2 regions of the Salinispora sp. CH2A1_6 genome follow, and region 2 is predicted to be linked to the other one. Evidence: riboswitches for the same ligand, from Rfam matches in the RefSeq annotation. Region 2 holds a riboswitch; the other holds the start of a gene.

Region 1 (7,145 bases), on a different contig from region 2:
CGCTCATCCCAGCACCCGCCGGGCGCTGCGCAGGACCAGGACGAAGAACGGGCCGCCGAGCAGAGCGGTCACCACGCCGATCGGGATCTCCTCGGGGGCGGCGGCGGTACGGGCGACCACGTCGGTCAGCGCCAGGAACGCCCCGCCGAAGAGCATCGACAGCGGCAGGATCACCCGGTAGCTGGCGCCGGCGAGCAGTCGTACGGCGTGCGGCACGATGATTCCGACGAAGCCGATCAGCCCGGACGCGGAGACCGCGGCGGCCGTCCCGAGCGAGGCGGCGGCGATCAACAGGTAGCGGGACCGTTGCGGGTGCAGGCCCAGGCTGGTCGCCTCGTCGTCGCCGACCGAGAGAACGTCCAGCTCCCGCCGGTGCAGCAGGACCACCACGGCGGTCAGCAGGAAGTATGGCAGGACCAGCCACACATCGTGCCAGCCGGCGGTGGCGAGTCTCCCCAGCAGCCAGGCATAGACCTGTTGGATGCTGTCTGAGTTGCGTTGCAGCAGGTACGTCTGGCCGGCGGAGAGGAAGGCGGAGACCGCCACCCCGGCCAGGATCAGGGTCGCCGGTGATCGGCTTCGGCCACCGGCGGAGCCGAGCAGGTAGGTCAACGTGACCGCGCCGATCGCGCCGACGAACGCGGCCAGCGGGACGGTGACCGGCAGCCCGGTGAGCGCCCCGCCGACGCCGCCAGCGGTGATCACCACGGTGACCGCGAACCCGGCGCCGGCCGCGACCCCGAGCAGGTACGGGTCGGCCAGCGGGTTGCGGAAGACGCCCTGGTAGGCGCCGCCGGCCAGGGCGAGTAACCCGCCGACGAGCAGGCCGAGTACGGCCCGGGGCAGGCGCAGCTCGGTGACGATGGCGATCTCCCGCTCGGTGAGCCCACTGTCGAGGCCGACCCCGGGGAGAAGGTTCAGCAGCTCGACCGCGACGCTGCCGGGCGGCAGGCTGACCGGGCCCAGGGAGACGCCCGCCACCAGGGCGGCCAGGACCGCGGCCAGCCCGGCGACGAGCCAGCCGGGCCGCAGCCCGGCTGGCTGAGCCACGTCCGGCCGCCCCTCCGGCTGGCCGGAGGGGCGCTGGGTTACCACCTGCCGCATGAGAAGGCCTTACTACCGCCGCCGGTCCAGCGTCACGCGGGGACCTTGGCGGTCGCCTCGATGATGGTGCGGAGCAGGTCAACGACGCGCGGGCCCCACCGGGAGGCGATGTCGTCGTCGAGCGCGACGACGTGGTTCTCCTGCACGGCGGTGATCGTCGCCCAGCCGGGTCGGGCCTGGACCGACGCGACGCTCTGCTGGCAGCACTTGGTGTCGGCGAGGAAGACGAAGTCCGGGTTGGCCTTGACGATGACCTCCTCGGAGAGCTGCGGGTAACCGCCGCTCGCGCCGTCCGCGTCGGCCGGGTCGGCGATGTTCTCGAGCCCGGCGAGCGCGTAGAGCGAGCCGATGAAGGTCTTGCTGGTGGCGGTGTACAGCTCGGGGCTGAGCTCGTGGAAGTAGGTCAGCTTCTCCGCCCGCTGGGGCAGGTCGGCGACCAACTCCGCGATGTCGTCCCGCATCTGGCTGACCACGTCGGCGGCCTCGGCGGGGTGCCCGGTCAGCGCGCCCACCTCGGTGAGCTGCCGATAGGTGTCGTCCAGCGTGACCGCCGCCGGGGTGAGGAAGACCGGGATCCTCAGCGTGGTGAGCTGGTCCACGATCTTGTTCTGGTCGTTGGCGAGCAGCACCAGGTCGGGGTTGTGGGCGGCGATCGCCTCGGCGTTCGGCTGGAAGCCGGAGAGATCGGTCTGCGGCGCCTCCGCCGGATGGTTGGAGTTGTCGTCGACCGCGACGACCTGCGGCCCCGCCCCGATCGCGAAGAGCATCTCGGTGGCGGTCGGCGACAGCGAGACGATCTTCTCCGGCTGCTCGTCCAGCGTCAGCGAGCCGACGGTCACCGGGAAGGTCGCGGCGCTGGACGCGCCGTCGTCGGCTGCGGGGGAGTCGGTGGTGTTCTCGGCGCAGCCGCCGAGTGCGAGCGCGGCCACCGCGAGGGCCGCGGTGAAGAACCGGGGGGTACGTCTGGACATCGGGCCTCCTGTCGGTCGAGGAGTTGGTGCTTCGCCGACAGGGACCGAGGTGCCCGTCCACGAGGCGCCCTTCCTCGAGAGCGCGTATCGCGACCGACCGCAGGCGACCTGACTCGTCCCCGGGACACGCCCGGGGCATCACAGTTGCGGGACAGTGCCGGTTTCGCACCGGCTTCGCTGCGGGATGGTCGGTAGCACCGTAGCGCACGGTCGGGCCGGAGCCCGGCGTTGGCCGCAGACGTGTGACGAGGTGGGGTGGGGGCCCCGGGACAGGGCCCCCACCTGGACTCAGGAAACGGTGATGGTGACGTTGTCGACGGCTGCCTCGACGAGGCTCCCGCCGGCGGCGTCCGCCGCCGCCACCTGGATCTGGACCGACTGGCCGGCGTACGGCGTCAGGTCGAGGTTGGCCACCGACCAGGAGGCGCTGCGGTTGGTCGCCGCCCCCGCCTGGTTGAGCAGGGTGGTGGTGCCGCCGCTGTGCACGACGCTGACCCGGAAGTAGTCGGCCGAGGAGGCGTTCGAGTAGTGCGCCAGGTACCAGGCCAACGAGAGGGTCAGCGTGCCGCTCGACGGCAGGGCCACCGCCGGGGAGCGGGCGCTGGTCACGCCGCCGTCGATGTCGTGGGTGCCCGCCGAGGAGCCGGCGAGCCGGCCGGTGACCAGGTCGTTGCCGCCCGCGTACGGGGTGAGCTGCTTGGCGCCGGAGTAGCTGGTCGCCTGGGCGGCACCCCGCTCCCACTCACCGGTGGTGGCGGTGTCGGTGCCGTTAGGGTTGATCGTCCAGCCGGTCGCGGTCTCGAAGGTGTCCGCCCAGACCGTCTCCCCGCCGCCACCGCCGCAGTACTGGTCCTCCTTGCCGATCGCCCGGTACGGGCAGTCGGCGTACTCGGAGAGGAGCAGCACCGCTTCGCGGTTGCGGGCGGTCTCCGCCGGGATGACCTCATCGGGTGGGTAGAAGCCGCCGCCCGCGGCGGAGCCGGGGTACAGCTCGAAGGTGTACGCCCAGATCCCGTGCGCCCCCCACATCCAGTCGATGCTGCTGCCATCGGTGATGTAGAGGTCGCTGGACTGCTGCGGGGTGTAGCCGTTGGTGGCCGCCATCTCCCCGCCGATGGTGGCGAAGGTGTTGTACTGGTCGGCCGTCATTCCCGGGGCGGTGTTGCTGTACGTGTAGCCGAATGGCCAGAGCACCAGTTCGGAGTAGGTGTGAAAGTCGATGTTGGCCTTGATCTGCTGGACTCCGCCCACGACCCGGCTGTCCACGAAGTCGCGCACCGCATCAGTCTCCGGGGCGGAGAAGGGCGACGGGCCCCGGTAGGTGTTCGACGAGGGGGAGCCGGAGGAGCCGCCGCAGCAGCCCCAGAGGTAGTCCCAGTTGCGGTTCAGGTCGGTGCCGACCCAGGACGAGCCGCTGTTCGGCTGCCGGTTCTTGCGCCACGACCGGTACGAGCCGGTGGCGATGTCGTACTCGCTGCCGTCCGGGTTCACGGTCGGGACGATCCACAGCTCCCGGCTGTTGACCACATTGGTGACCCGGGAGTTACTGCCGTAGTTGTCGGTGAAGAGGTTGAGCAGGTAGATCGCCATCTCCACGGTGAGGTGCTCCCGGGCGTGCTGCTGGGAGTTGAAGAGAATCTCCGGTTCGTCCTCGTCGGTCCCGACGTTGTCGGAGATCTTCACCGCCATCAGGTCCCGGCCCTCGTACGAGGTGCCGATGCTGATCTTCCGCGCGATGCTGGGGTGGTCCGCCACCACCTGGTTCACCACCGCCGTCAGCTCGGCGTAGTTGTGGTAGTCGGAGTCGGCGGGCGGAAAGTCGAAGGTGCCGACTTCCCCGTGGTCGTGATCGTGGTCGGTGAGCGTTACCGGAACCTCCTCCAGCTCGAAGCCCAGCCGCGTGATCGCGGCGGCCTCGGCGGCGGTGGCGGAGACGTGCAGGACGCCGTGCTCGGAGTAGTCGATCGCGGCGCCGGTGCTGGCCACCGCGCTGCGGTCGGTCAGGGTACGCGGGCCGAGCACCCGGTACTGGACGGCGGCCGACTCACCGGTGGGGTCTGGCGTGGTGTTCGCGGAGACCGGTGCTGCGGCAAAGGTGAGCAGGCCGAACCCCGCGGCGACGACGAGCGCGAGGCGGCGGCGAAGGGTGGGGGTGCGGAAGGCCATAGACAACCTCCTGATGAGCGCGGGAAAGCTTTCCCGCCTGGTACCGCACACTCCACCACTCAGCGCATGGTCATATCAATATTCTTACATCTATAAATTAGGCAATGATCCCGCCGGTACCGCGTTCTTGCTGCCTGGAGGCCCCGCCGCCGAAGCCGGGACATCCCGGCCCGACGGGCCCGCCACGTCGATCCCGGCGACGGCCCGAGTTTCCCGGCCAGAGATCAGGACTTCGGCGCGTCGCCGCCCGGCTCCGTCGCATCCGTCCCCGCGTCGTCCTCGCCGGCCAGCGCGGAACGCAGCCGCTCCTTCTCCGCGCGCCGCCGCTCGGTGGCGGCGGCCATCTCCTCGGCCATCTCCTCCCGCCACGGCCGCAGCAGGAAGAAGGAGAGCGCCGCCGAGAAGATCAACGCCACCATCAGCTTGATGAAGAGATTCAACTCCACGAACCACAGGGCCGCCAGCACGACGACAAACAGTCCGATCCGGCCCAGCGTGTACTTGACCGCCGCGCTCATCTCCGTACTCCGTTCTCCGCCGTCAGCGGGCGGCCTCAGCCCGTCCTCCGGGCGAGCCACCGCACGCCGTGGAACCACACCACCGCGTACCCCACGGTGAAGGTCGCCGCACCCAACCCGCCGGAGAACACCGGCGGCAGGTCAACGGTGAAACCGGCCACCACCAGACCGAGGGTCAGCCCCACGGCCCCGGCCGCCAGGCCCGCCACCACCCGGGCGGCACCGAACCCCCAGGCACGGAAGTCATCCCAGTAGAGCCAGGCCGGCAGGATCACCGCCAACCACCCGTTGGCCTGGCCGAAATCCCCCGAACCGAGCGAGGTGACGCCCCAGTCCAGTGCCACCAGCGCGAGCACCCCGATAACCCAGCCGGCCAGGCTCACCCCGAGCAGGTCCCCCAGGGTCAACACGCGCCCCTCGGAATCTCGCCGGGGAATTCTGTTGCGCTGCTCGGTCATAGCCCTACGAGGGTACGCGAACCGCCAACCAGCACGATCAGGCCCACACCTGCTGCGGCTGGGCGCGACGCTCGGCGAGCGAGGGCGCGGCGTCGTACTCGCGCACGACGTCGTACCGGGTGTTGCGCTCGACCGGGCGGAACCCGGCATCCCAGATCAGGTCCAGCAGGTCAGCCCGGTTCATGGTGCTCGGCGTGCCGTAGGAGTCGGCATCATGGGTGATCTTGTATTCCACCACCGAGCCGTCCAGGTCATCCACGCCGAAGTTCAGCGACAGCTGGGCAACCGAGAGCCCGTGCATCACCCAGAAACACTTCACGTGCGGGACGTTGTCGAAGAGCAGCCGGGACACCGCATACGTCTTCAGCGACTCCGCCGGCGAGGCCATCGTCGTCCGCGCCTGGATCTGGTTACGGATCTTGCCGTCCGCCGAGTCGACGAAATCATGCTGGTAGCGCAGCGGGATGAAGACCACGAAGCCATTGGTCTCGTCCTGCAGTTCCCGCAGCCGCAGCACATGGTCAACCCGGTGCCGGGGCTCCTCGATGTGCCCGTACAGCATGGTTGACGGGGTCTTCATGCCCTTGTTGTGCGCCAGCCGGTGGATGCGGGACCAGTCCTCCCAATGGCAGGCGTGGTCAACGATGTGCTGCCGCACATCCCAGTCGAAGATCTCCGCACCGCCGCCGGTCAGCGACTCCAGACCGGCGTCCATCAGCTCGTCCAGGATCTCGTCGGCGCTCAGGCCGCTGATCTTCTCGAACCACTGCACCTCGGTCGCGGTGAAGGCCTTGAGCCGGACATTCGGCAGCGCCGCCTTCAGCTCACGGAGCACCTTCGGGTAGTAGCGCCACGGCAGGGTGGGGTGCAGCCCGTTGACGATGTGCAGCTCGGTGAGCTGCTCGTCCTCCATCTCCTTGGCCTTGCGGACCGCCTCGTCGATCCGCATCGTGTACGCGTCCTTCTCGCCCGGCTTTCGCTGGAACGAGCAGTACGCACAGCTGGCGCTGCAGACGTTCGTCAGGTTCAGGTGCCGGTTGACGTTGAACATCACCCGGTCGCCGTTGCGCTCGGTCCGCCGGTGGTGCGCAAGCCGCCCCAACCAGGTCAGGTCGTCGCTGTCGTAGAGGGCGATCCCGTCCGCACGGGTCAGCCGCTCGCCGGCGTACACCTTCGCTTCTAGCTCGCGCTTGAGTCCGGCGTCCATCTCCAGCCCCGTCCCTTCCGCCTGCGGTCCCGGTCGAGCCTACGTGGGCCGGCGCACCCACGGTCAGCGCGGGCGGTCGGCCGCGACGAACCTCACCGCCGCCCGTCGGCGCTACCCGAATTCTCAGCTACTCGTAACCCGGCCACACATCGACACTGCTGCGCGCGTGCGATAGACAGGTAGGCCGAGCGCGATACCACTGGTAGCGTCCGGGCACCTGTGCACCGCAATGCGCGGATTGAGCCAGACAAGGAGTGGAATGGGCGACAGCGGCTACGGACGGCGACCTCGACGACGCCCGGTGATCTCACCGGTCCTCCGCCCGAAGCTCTGGTCCGCGTTGCTGGGCATCATCGCTGCCGGCGCGCTCAGTGCGCCGGTCTACGCCGATCCGCCACTGCCCGACGCCGTACCCGACAGCGGCGCCCGCCCGGTCCTGTCCGGCCCACTGCGCCTGCCCGGCGGTGAACCCCTCACCCCGCCTGCGGCAACTCCGGTCAACAACCTCATCGACGGACCGCTCGCCACCCAGATCTACGCGGCCGAGGCCCGCATCGGCCAACTGAGCGACGAACTGCTCCTGCTGAAGCGGCAGCGCACCGAGGCGGAGACGCAGCTCGTCGCCGCCGAGCAGGAGCTGAACCTGGCCCTGACCGCGCTGGCCAAGGCCCAGTCGCGAGCCGATGCCGCGGCCGCCGAGGCGATCAAGGCGGCTGCGGCG
Region 2 (7,145 bases):
GGGAAGTTCACGTGAGTGTGACCAGATCGCCGGGTCGTATGATGCTGGCGGCCATTGCGGCTTTCGCTGTCGCCCTGGGTTTCCCGGGCGTTGCCCAAGCCGAAGTCACTGCCCAGCAAAATCAGGATGACGCCAGCGTCCAGTCACTTGACGTGTGGACGGAGTACTGGGAAGGCGCCAACCTGATCGGCATCGGTAAATTCAATGCCGACCCGGTCGACGAGATTCCGGGGGATTCGATCCAGGCGTGCGACTATTACCCCGACGGCTGGCGGGTTGAGGTTCGGATGGACATCAATCCCACCGGAACCTGGGAGACTGATCGGGTTGCTACGACCCACGGCCATGCATCCCCCTACTGCAGCCCGTGGGTTTCTGGAAACTTGGCGGAGGAGACTCCGGTATTGGTGAAGGTCTGTAAGGTTCTGGATGCCTCCGAGGAGCATTGCGAGGATCCTGTCCCTGGCTGGGCGTAGAAGGCCCACTGAAGGTATTTCCTTCACCTGGTAGTGCCTACTGCGGTGACCTTCGCTCCTTGGGTCACCGCAGTATTGGCCTGCGTCGTTCAGATTAGAAAAGAGTTTCTTCCCGCCCCATTGCCACGTCATTTTGTGGCGAAATACCAGGGTGTAGCACCGGGGCGTGGATGTGGCGCGACCGATCGCCGCCATCTGCTCGGCGTCCGCGTAGCCGCACCGTGCGAGCGCGGGATGGTCGCTCGGCGGTTTCCGTCGGTGGGGCGCAGCAGCTTCGAGGCTGGGACTGACTCCAACGGCATCGGCCTGACCTCAACACCCCGTGGTCGACTACGTCCGCGACTTCCTGGAGTGCGTCAGTAGTAGCCGAGTTATCGGCTAACTGGGTGGCCTCGGCGGGGCGATGTTGCGGAAGCGCTCGTGTGCGGACTGGCGGCTGATGCCGAGCGCGTTGCCGATCTCGGCCCAGGAGAGTCCGGTCGCCCGCGCCTGGGCCACGGCCTGTTCGATGAGGGGCCGTTGCCAGCGCTCCACCTGGGCGAGGATGCCGAGCGCCTGTAGTGGCCAGGTGGTAGTCAGGTCGGCGACGTCGTCCCGCAAGGTGTCGGAGCGGTTGAGCAGCCAGCCGGGTGGAGTGGCGGCCAGGAGTGGCCGGATGTGCCCGCCCCACTCAGAGGTGGCCATCCAGCGCCCCTCGTCAGCGGCCGGGTAGTCCCGGCTGCCGACCCAGCCGCAGCTACATCCGGCCCGGTAGCCGACGGCGTCGGCCGGCGCCGTGGTATCCGTCTTCAGCGCCCCGTCCGGCAGTCGGAATCCGACGAGCTCAGCATGCCCCGGAACCATCTCCTCCGTCATTCAGCCAGCATAGGCCCGTCAGGATTGCCTGACGCTTCCAGTAAGGTTATCTTGACGACGTGGCTTCGGGTGGTCGGCACCCGGAGCCGGAACTCCGGAGGGAAGCATGCCCGTGGCACACGGCACCGTCGCGCCGGGATACGAGCCGGTCCGAGCGGCATTCCAGGCGAACTTCGAAGCAGGCTCCGAGATCGGCGCCGCCCTCAGCGTCTACCGGCACGGCCGGGAGGTGGTCCGACTCTGGGACGGGGTCGCCGATTCCACCACCGACCGCGCGTGGCGGGAAGACACCCTCCAACTTGTCTACTCGGCCACCAAGAGCGCACCCGCCGCCTGCGCGCACCTGCTTGCCCAGCGCGGGGACCTCGACCTGGCCGCCCCCGTGGCCGCCTACTGGCCGGAGTTCGCGGCGGCCGGCAAGGGCGGTATCCCGGTCCGCTGGCTCCTGTCCCACCAGGCGGGGCTGCCGGTGCTCGACCGTCCGGTCCCGCTGACGGCGGCGCTCACCGGAGAGCCGGTCGTCGCCGCGTTGGCCGCCCAGGCACCGGCCTGGCCGCCGGGAACGGCGCACGGCTATCACGGGCTCACCTACGGCTGGCTGGTTGGCGAGGTGGTACGCCGTGTCTCCGGCCGCAGCCTCGGCACCTACTTCGCCGACGAGATCGCCACCCCACTCGGCCTGGACTTCTGGATCGGCCTGCCCGCCGCCGAGGCACACCGGGTCGCCCGGATTACCGAGCGGCCGGTCGCCCCGCCCGCCACCCCCGAGGCGATGCCGGCCGCGCTACGGGAGGCGCTGGCCGCGTACACCGATCCGACCTCGCTGGCGGTCCGGTCGATGACGGTGACCGACCCGCCGCTCGACCTCGCCGACCCGCGTACCTGGGCGGCGGAGATCCCCGCGGTGAACGGCATCTGCACCGCCTCGTCCCTGGCCCGCTTCTACGCGGGCCTGATCGGCGAGGTTGACGGCGTCCGGATTCTCGACCCGGCCACTCTCGCTGCCGCCACCCGCGAACAGGCCAACGGCGTTGACCAGGTGCTGCGGGTGCCGACCCGGCCGGCGCTCGGCTTCGGCCTGCCCCTGCCGGAGCAGCCCTGGTGGTCACCGACCGCCTTCGGCTTCCCCGGGCACGGCGGCTCACTCGGCTACGCCGACCCGGCCAGTGGGATCGCCTTCGGGTACGTCACGAACGGGCTGCGCGTCACCATGGCCCCGGACCCCAGGACGACGGGCCTGATCAAGGCCCTCCAGTCGGTTCTCGCCCACCAGACAGTCTGAAACCTTCGGCTCCCGCCGGCCGGATCCATGGCTGGGCCGGAAGGCTGTGTCGCGGCTCAACGTGTATCTATGGTGTCGGGTATGTCGATCACAGATCAGGCGTTGGCGATCGAGGCGGCGTCGGCGGGAGCTACGGTCGTCCGCGCCCACTATGGAGCTACGCTGACCCGGTTTTCGAAGGGGGCCGGAGATTTCGCCACCACAGCCGACCTCGCAGCGGAAAAGACGATCCTGGACATCCTCCGCGCGGCGCGTCCGGATGACCTCCTGGTGGGGGAGGAGAGCGGGCGCACCGGCACCGGTGGCAGCGGACGTCGGTGGCTGGTTGACCCGTTGTGCGGGACCTTGAACTACGCGGTGCGCAGCATGCTGGTCGCGGTCAATGTGGCGCTGCAGGCCGGTACGCAGCCAGTGGTGGCCGCCGCGGCTGACCCCTTCAACGACGAGGTGTTCTGGACCGACGGCACCGCCGCCCACGTCCGTCGGGGCGGTACGGACGAGCGGCTCGTTCCCTCGGCCGACTCCGCGCTGGTGGACCTCAACCTGGATCCGCCGTTTCCCAACGGGGAGGCCTTCCACGCCGCTCGGATCCTCACCGATGCCGGCTTCACCGCACGGTTTCGCCCCCGGGTGCTCTCCACCACCCTGGCCGTGACCTGGGTCGCCGCCGGCCGTCGTGCCGGCTACGTCACCGACGGCCACCAGCTGCGGGACAGTGTGCACTTCGCCGCCGGGATCGCCCTCTGTGCGGCGGCGGGTTGCGTGGTCTCCGGACTCGACGGACGGCCACCCCACTCCGGTCTGGGCGGTCTGGTCGTGGCTGCCGACGAGCGGACGCATCACGCCCTGCTGAAGTCCATTGAGAACCAACGGCAGGCCTGAGTAGGGTAACGGCGCTTTCCGGGTCGCCAGGGTGAGGGAGTTCGTACGGTGCAGCGGGTGACGGTCCATCGGGACGGAGTGGCGCTGTCCTGCCTCGTTGGCGGCTCCGGCGACGAGGTGGTCGTGCTGTTGCACGGGCTGGCGGGCAGCGCGGCGGAGTTGGTGCCGACGGCGGAGGCGCTGCTACCGGAGCACCGCGTGGTCGTGGTGGATCAGCGCGGGCACGGCCACTCGACCCGGCGGCCGCAGGACCTCTCCCGCCGGGCGTACGTCGAGGATGTGCTTGCCGTCGTCGCGGAGCTCGCTGACGGTGCACCGGTGACGGTCGTGGGTCAGTCGATGGGTGGGCACACCGCGCTGCTCTTCGCCGCCGTGTATCCCGAGCTGGTGCGTCGGCTGGTGCTGCTGGAGGGCGGGGTCGGGGGCCGCGAGGAGCGGGGGGACTACCCGGCCGAGCTGGGCGCCTTCTTCGCCTCGTGGCCGGTGCCGTTCGCCGATGGTCGCCAGGCCGCCGAGTTTCTGGGCGACACCCCGGTGGCCCAGGCCTGGCTGCGGGACCTGGACCGGCGCCCGGACGGGCTCTGGCCGCGATTCGAGGCGGCGGTGATGCGGGATGCCATCGCGGCCGTCGCCGACCGGGCCTGCTGGGACGAGTGGCAGCGGGTGCAGGCCCCCACCCTGCTGGTGTTTGGCGAGCACGGGATCATTCCCGCCGCCGAGGTGCGGCGCATGGTGTCCCTGCGTCCGGATGTCGAGCAGGTGGTTGTTGCCGGCGCCGGGCACGACGTCCACCTGGAAGACCGGGACGCCTGGGTGCGCGCCCTGGGGCAGTTTCTCAGCCGCTGACACGCCGACACGACATCTGGTGTTGCATGCCGGATGGGGGAGGCATATATGGTGTCTCCCGCAGCTGGTTCGGCGCTCCCACCGGGAGCGGCCGAGGCAAGAGGGAACCCGGTGGAAGTCCGGGACTGCCCCGCAGCGGTGAGTGGGAACGAAAGCCGTCATCACGCACTGGGCTGATCGAAGCCTGGGAAGCGACGGCCGGTAGGCGACCGGGTCCCCCGGGCGTGCCCGCGAGTCCGAAGACCTGCCAGCGCGCCGCACGCGTCGCGTGCGGCGGTTGGCGGCCGCGCGGGACGGCCGACACCCGCAGCCGCCCGGTGTGGTCAGCCACCGGGCGAATGATCGTGGTGTCCCCTGCGCGTTCGTCGACTGTGTCGGCAGGTGGAGGAGGGGGAGATGACGACGACGCGGGAACGCGCCACGGACGGTCCGGCCGGTGCGGCGCAGCAGCAGCGGCGGCAGGTGATGGAGGTCCGCAAGCGCAACGGCGACACCGAGCCGGTGGACGTCAACAAGATCGTCCGCGCGGTGGAGCGGTGGGTCGGCGACCTGAACGAGGTGGACCCGCTGCGGGTGGCGACCAAGACGATCAGCGGCCTGTACGACGGGGCGACCACGGCCGAGCTGGACCGACTGTCGATCCAGACGGCGGCGGAGCTGATCGGCGAGGAGCCGCAGTATTCGAAACTGGCGGCACGACTGCTGGCCGCCTATGTGGACAAGGAGGTCCGGGGGCAGCAGGTCGCGAGCTTCAGCCAGTCCATCCGGTACGCCCACGACCTCGGGCTGATCAGCGACGACACCGCCGCCTTCGTGTCCCGCAACGCCCGCAAGCTGGACGATGCGGTGGACCCCGCCGGTGACCTGCGGTTCGAGTACTTCGGGCTGCGCACGGTCGCGGACCGCTACCTGCTGCGGCACCCGCAGTCGCGGCTGGTGGTGGAGACCCCGCAGTACTGGCTGCTGCGGGTGGCCTGCGGGCTGTCGCGGACGCCGGCCGAGGCGATCGGGTTCTACCGGCTGATGTCGTCGCTGGCGTACCTGCCCAGCTCACCGACGTTGTTCAACTCCGGCACCCGGCACACCCAGATGTCGTCGTGTTTCCTGGTCGACTCGCCCCGCGACGAGCTGGACTCCATCTACCAGCGGTACCACCAGGTCGCGAAGCTGTCGAAGTTCTCCGGCGGCATCGGCATCGCCTGGTCGCGGGTGCGCGGCCGGGGCGCGCTGATCCGGGGGACGAACGGCCGGTCGAACGGCATCGTGCCGTTCCTGAAGACCCTCGACGCCGGTGTCGCCGCGGTCAACCAGGGCGGCCGGCGCAAGGGCGCGGCCTGCGTCTACCTGGAGCCCTGGCACCCCGATATCGAGGAGTTCCTGGAGCTGCGGGACAACACCGGCGAGGACGCCCGGCGTACGCACAACCTGAACCTGGCCAACTGGCTGCCGGACGAGTTCATGCGCCGGGTCGAGGCGGACGGCGACTGGTCGCTGGTCGACCCGTCCGACGCCCCGGAGTTGCCCGACCTGTACGGCGCGGAGTTCGACGCCGCCTACCGGGTAGCGGAGAAGAAGGCGGTCCGTACGGTCAAGGCCCGGGACCTGTACGGGCGGATGATGCGCACCCTGGCGCAGACCGGCAACGGGTGGATGACCTTCAAGGACCGCGCGAATGCGCTGTCCAACCAGACCGGGGAGCCCGGCAACACGATTCACCTGTCGAATCTCTGCACCGAGATCCTTGAGGTCAACAACGACGCCGAGACCGCGGTCTGCAACCTGGGCTCGGTCAACCTGGGCGCCCACGTCAGCACCGACGGGGTGGACTGGGCGAAGCTGCGGGAGACCGTTCGTACCGCGATGGTCTTCCTCGACCGCGTGATCGACATCAACTACTACCCGGCCGAGCAGGCGGCGGCCTCCAACCCGCGTTGGCGGCCGGTCGGGCTCGGGCTGATGGGGCTGCAGGACGCCTTCTTCACGCTGCGGCTGCCGTTCGACTCGGCCGAGGCGCGGGAGCTGTCCACCCGGGTGCAGGAGGAGATCTTCCTGACCGCCCTGGAGGCCTCCGCCGGGCTCGCCGAGCGGTTCGGCCCGCATCCCGCGTACGCCGAGACCCGCGCCGCCCGGGGCGAGCTGCACCCGGAGCTGTGGGGGGTCGAGCCGGCGCAGCCGAAGCGGTGGGTCGAGCTGAAGGCTCGGGTCGCGGAGCACGGTCTGCGGAACTCGCTGTTGGTGGCGATCGCCCCGACCGCGACGATCGCCTCGATCGCCGGCTGTTACGAGTGCATCGAGCCGCAGGTGTCCAACCTGTTCAAGCGCGAAACCATGTCCGGTGAGTTCCTGCAGGTCAACACGTACCTGGTCGGTGAGCTGAAGGCGCGCGGGTTGTGGACGGCCCCGATCCGGGACGAGATCAAGCGGGCGGAGGGGTCGGTGCAGGGCATCGCCGAGCTCCCCGCCGAGGTGCGGGAACTGTTCCGGACGGCGTGGGAGCTTCCGCAGCGGGCGCTGATCGACCTGGCGGCGGCCCGCGCCCCGTACATCGACCAGTCGCAGTCGCTGAACCTGTTCCTGGCCGCGCCGACGATCGGCAAGCTCTCCTCGATGTACCTGTACGCCTGGAAGTCCGGGCTGAAGACCACCTACTACCTGCGGTCCCGTCCCGCGACGCGGATCCAGCAGGCCACCGTCGCCGTCACCCCGACCCCGTCGAGCTCCGCCGGGGCCGACGCCGAGGCGCTGGCCTGCTCCCTGGAAAACCCCGAAAGCTGCGAGGCATGCCAATGACCACCGACGCCGAG

Evidence for each region. A riboswitch is a leader RNA that binds a small molecule or an ion and turns the genes downstream of it on or off. The one in region 2 is predicted to bind cobalamin.
Region 1: linked by a shared signal. The riboswitch ahead of AC1UKG_RS21155 (ABC transporter substrate-binding protein) and the one ahead of AC1UKG_RS17030 (ribonucleoside-diphosphate reductase subunit alpha) in region 2 are both predicted to bind cobalamin.

Annotation. Positions count from the first base shown of each region.
Region 1 covers NZ_JBXEDG010000016.1:52,086-59,230, reverse strand. Annotated here, with positions in the region: gene AC1UKG_RS21165 (ABC transporter ATP-binding protein) at 1-7, opposite strand, end outside; gene AC1UKG_RS21160 (iron ABC transporter permease) at 4-1,104, opposite strand; gene AC1UKG_RS21155 (ABC transporter substrate-binding protein) at 1,137-2,075, opposite strand; cobalamin riboswitch at 2,157-2,280, opposite strand; gene AC1UKG_RS21150 (M14 family metallopeptidase) at 2,364-4,241, opposite strand; gene AC1UKG_RS21145 (DUF4229 domain-containing protein) at 4,466-4,759, opposite strand; gene AC1UKG_RS21140 (hypothetical protein) at 4,795-5,217, opposite strand; gene mqnE (aminofutalosine synthase MqnE) at 5,255-6,424, opposite strand; gene AC1UKG_RS21130 (NlpC/P60 family protein) at 6,684-7,145, shown strand, end outside.
Region 2 covers NZ_JBXEDG010000012.1:317,998-325,142, reverse strand. Annotated here, with positions in the region: gene AC1UKG_RS17055 (hypothetical protein) at 12-476, shown strand; gene AC1UKG_RS17050 (hypothetical protein) at 855-1,331, opposite strand; gene AC1UKG_RS17045 (serine hydrolase domain-containing protein) at 1,438-2,613, shown strand; gene AC1UKG_RS17040 (inositol monophosphatase family protein) at 2,695-3,495, shown strand; gene AC1UKG_RS17035 (alpha/beta fold hydrolase) at 3,544-4,341, shown strand; cobalamin riboswitch at 4,390-4,607, shown strand; gene AC1UKG_RS17030 (ribonucleoside-diphosphate reductase subunit alpha) at 4,738-7,131, shown strand; gene AC1UKG_RS17025 (ribonucleotide-diphosphate reductase subunit beta) at 7,128-7,145, shown strand, end outside.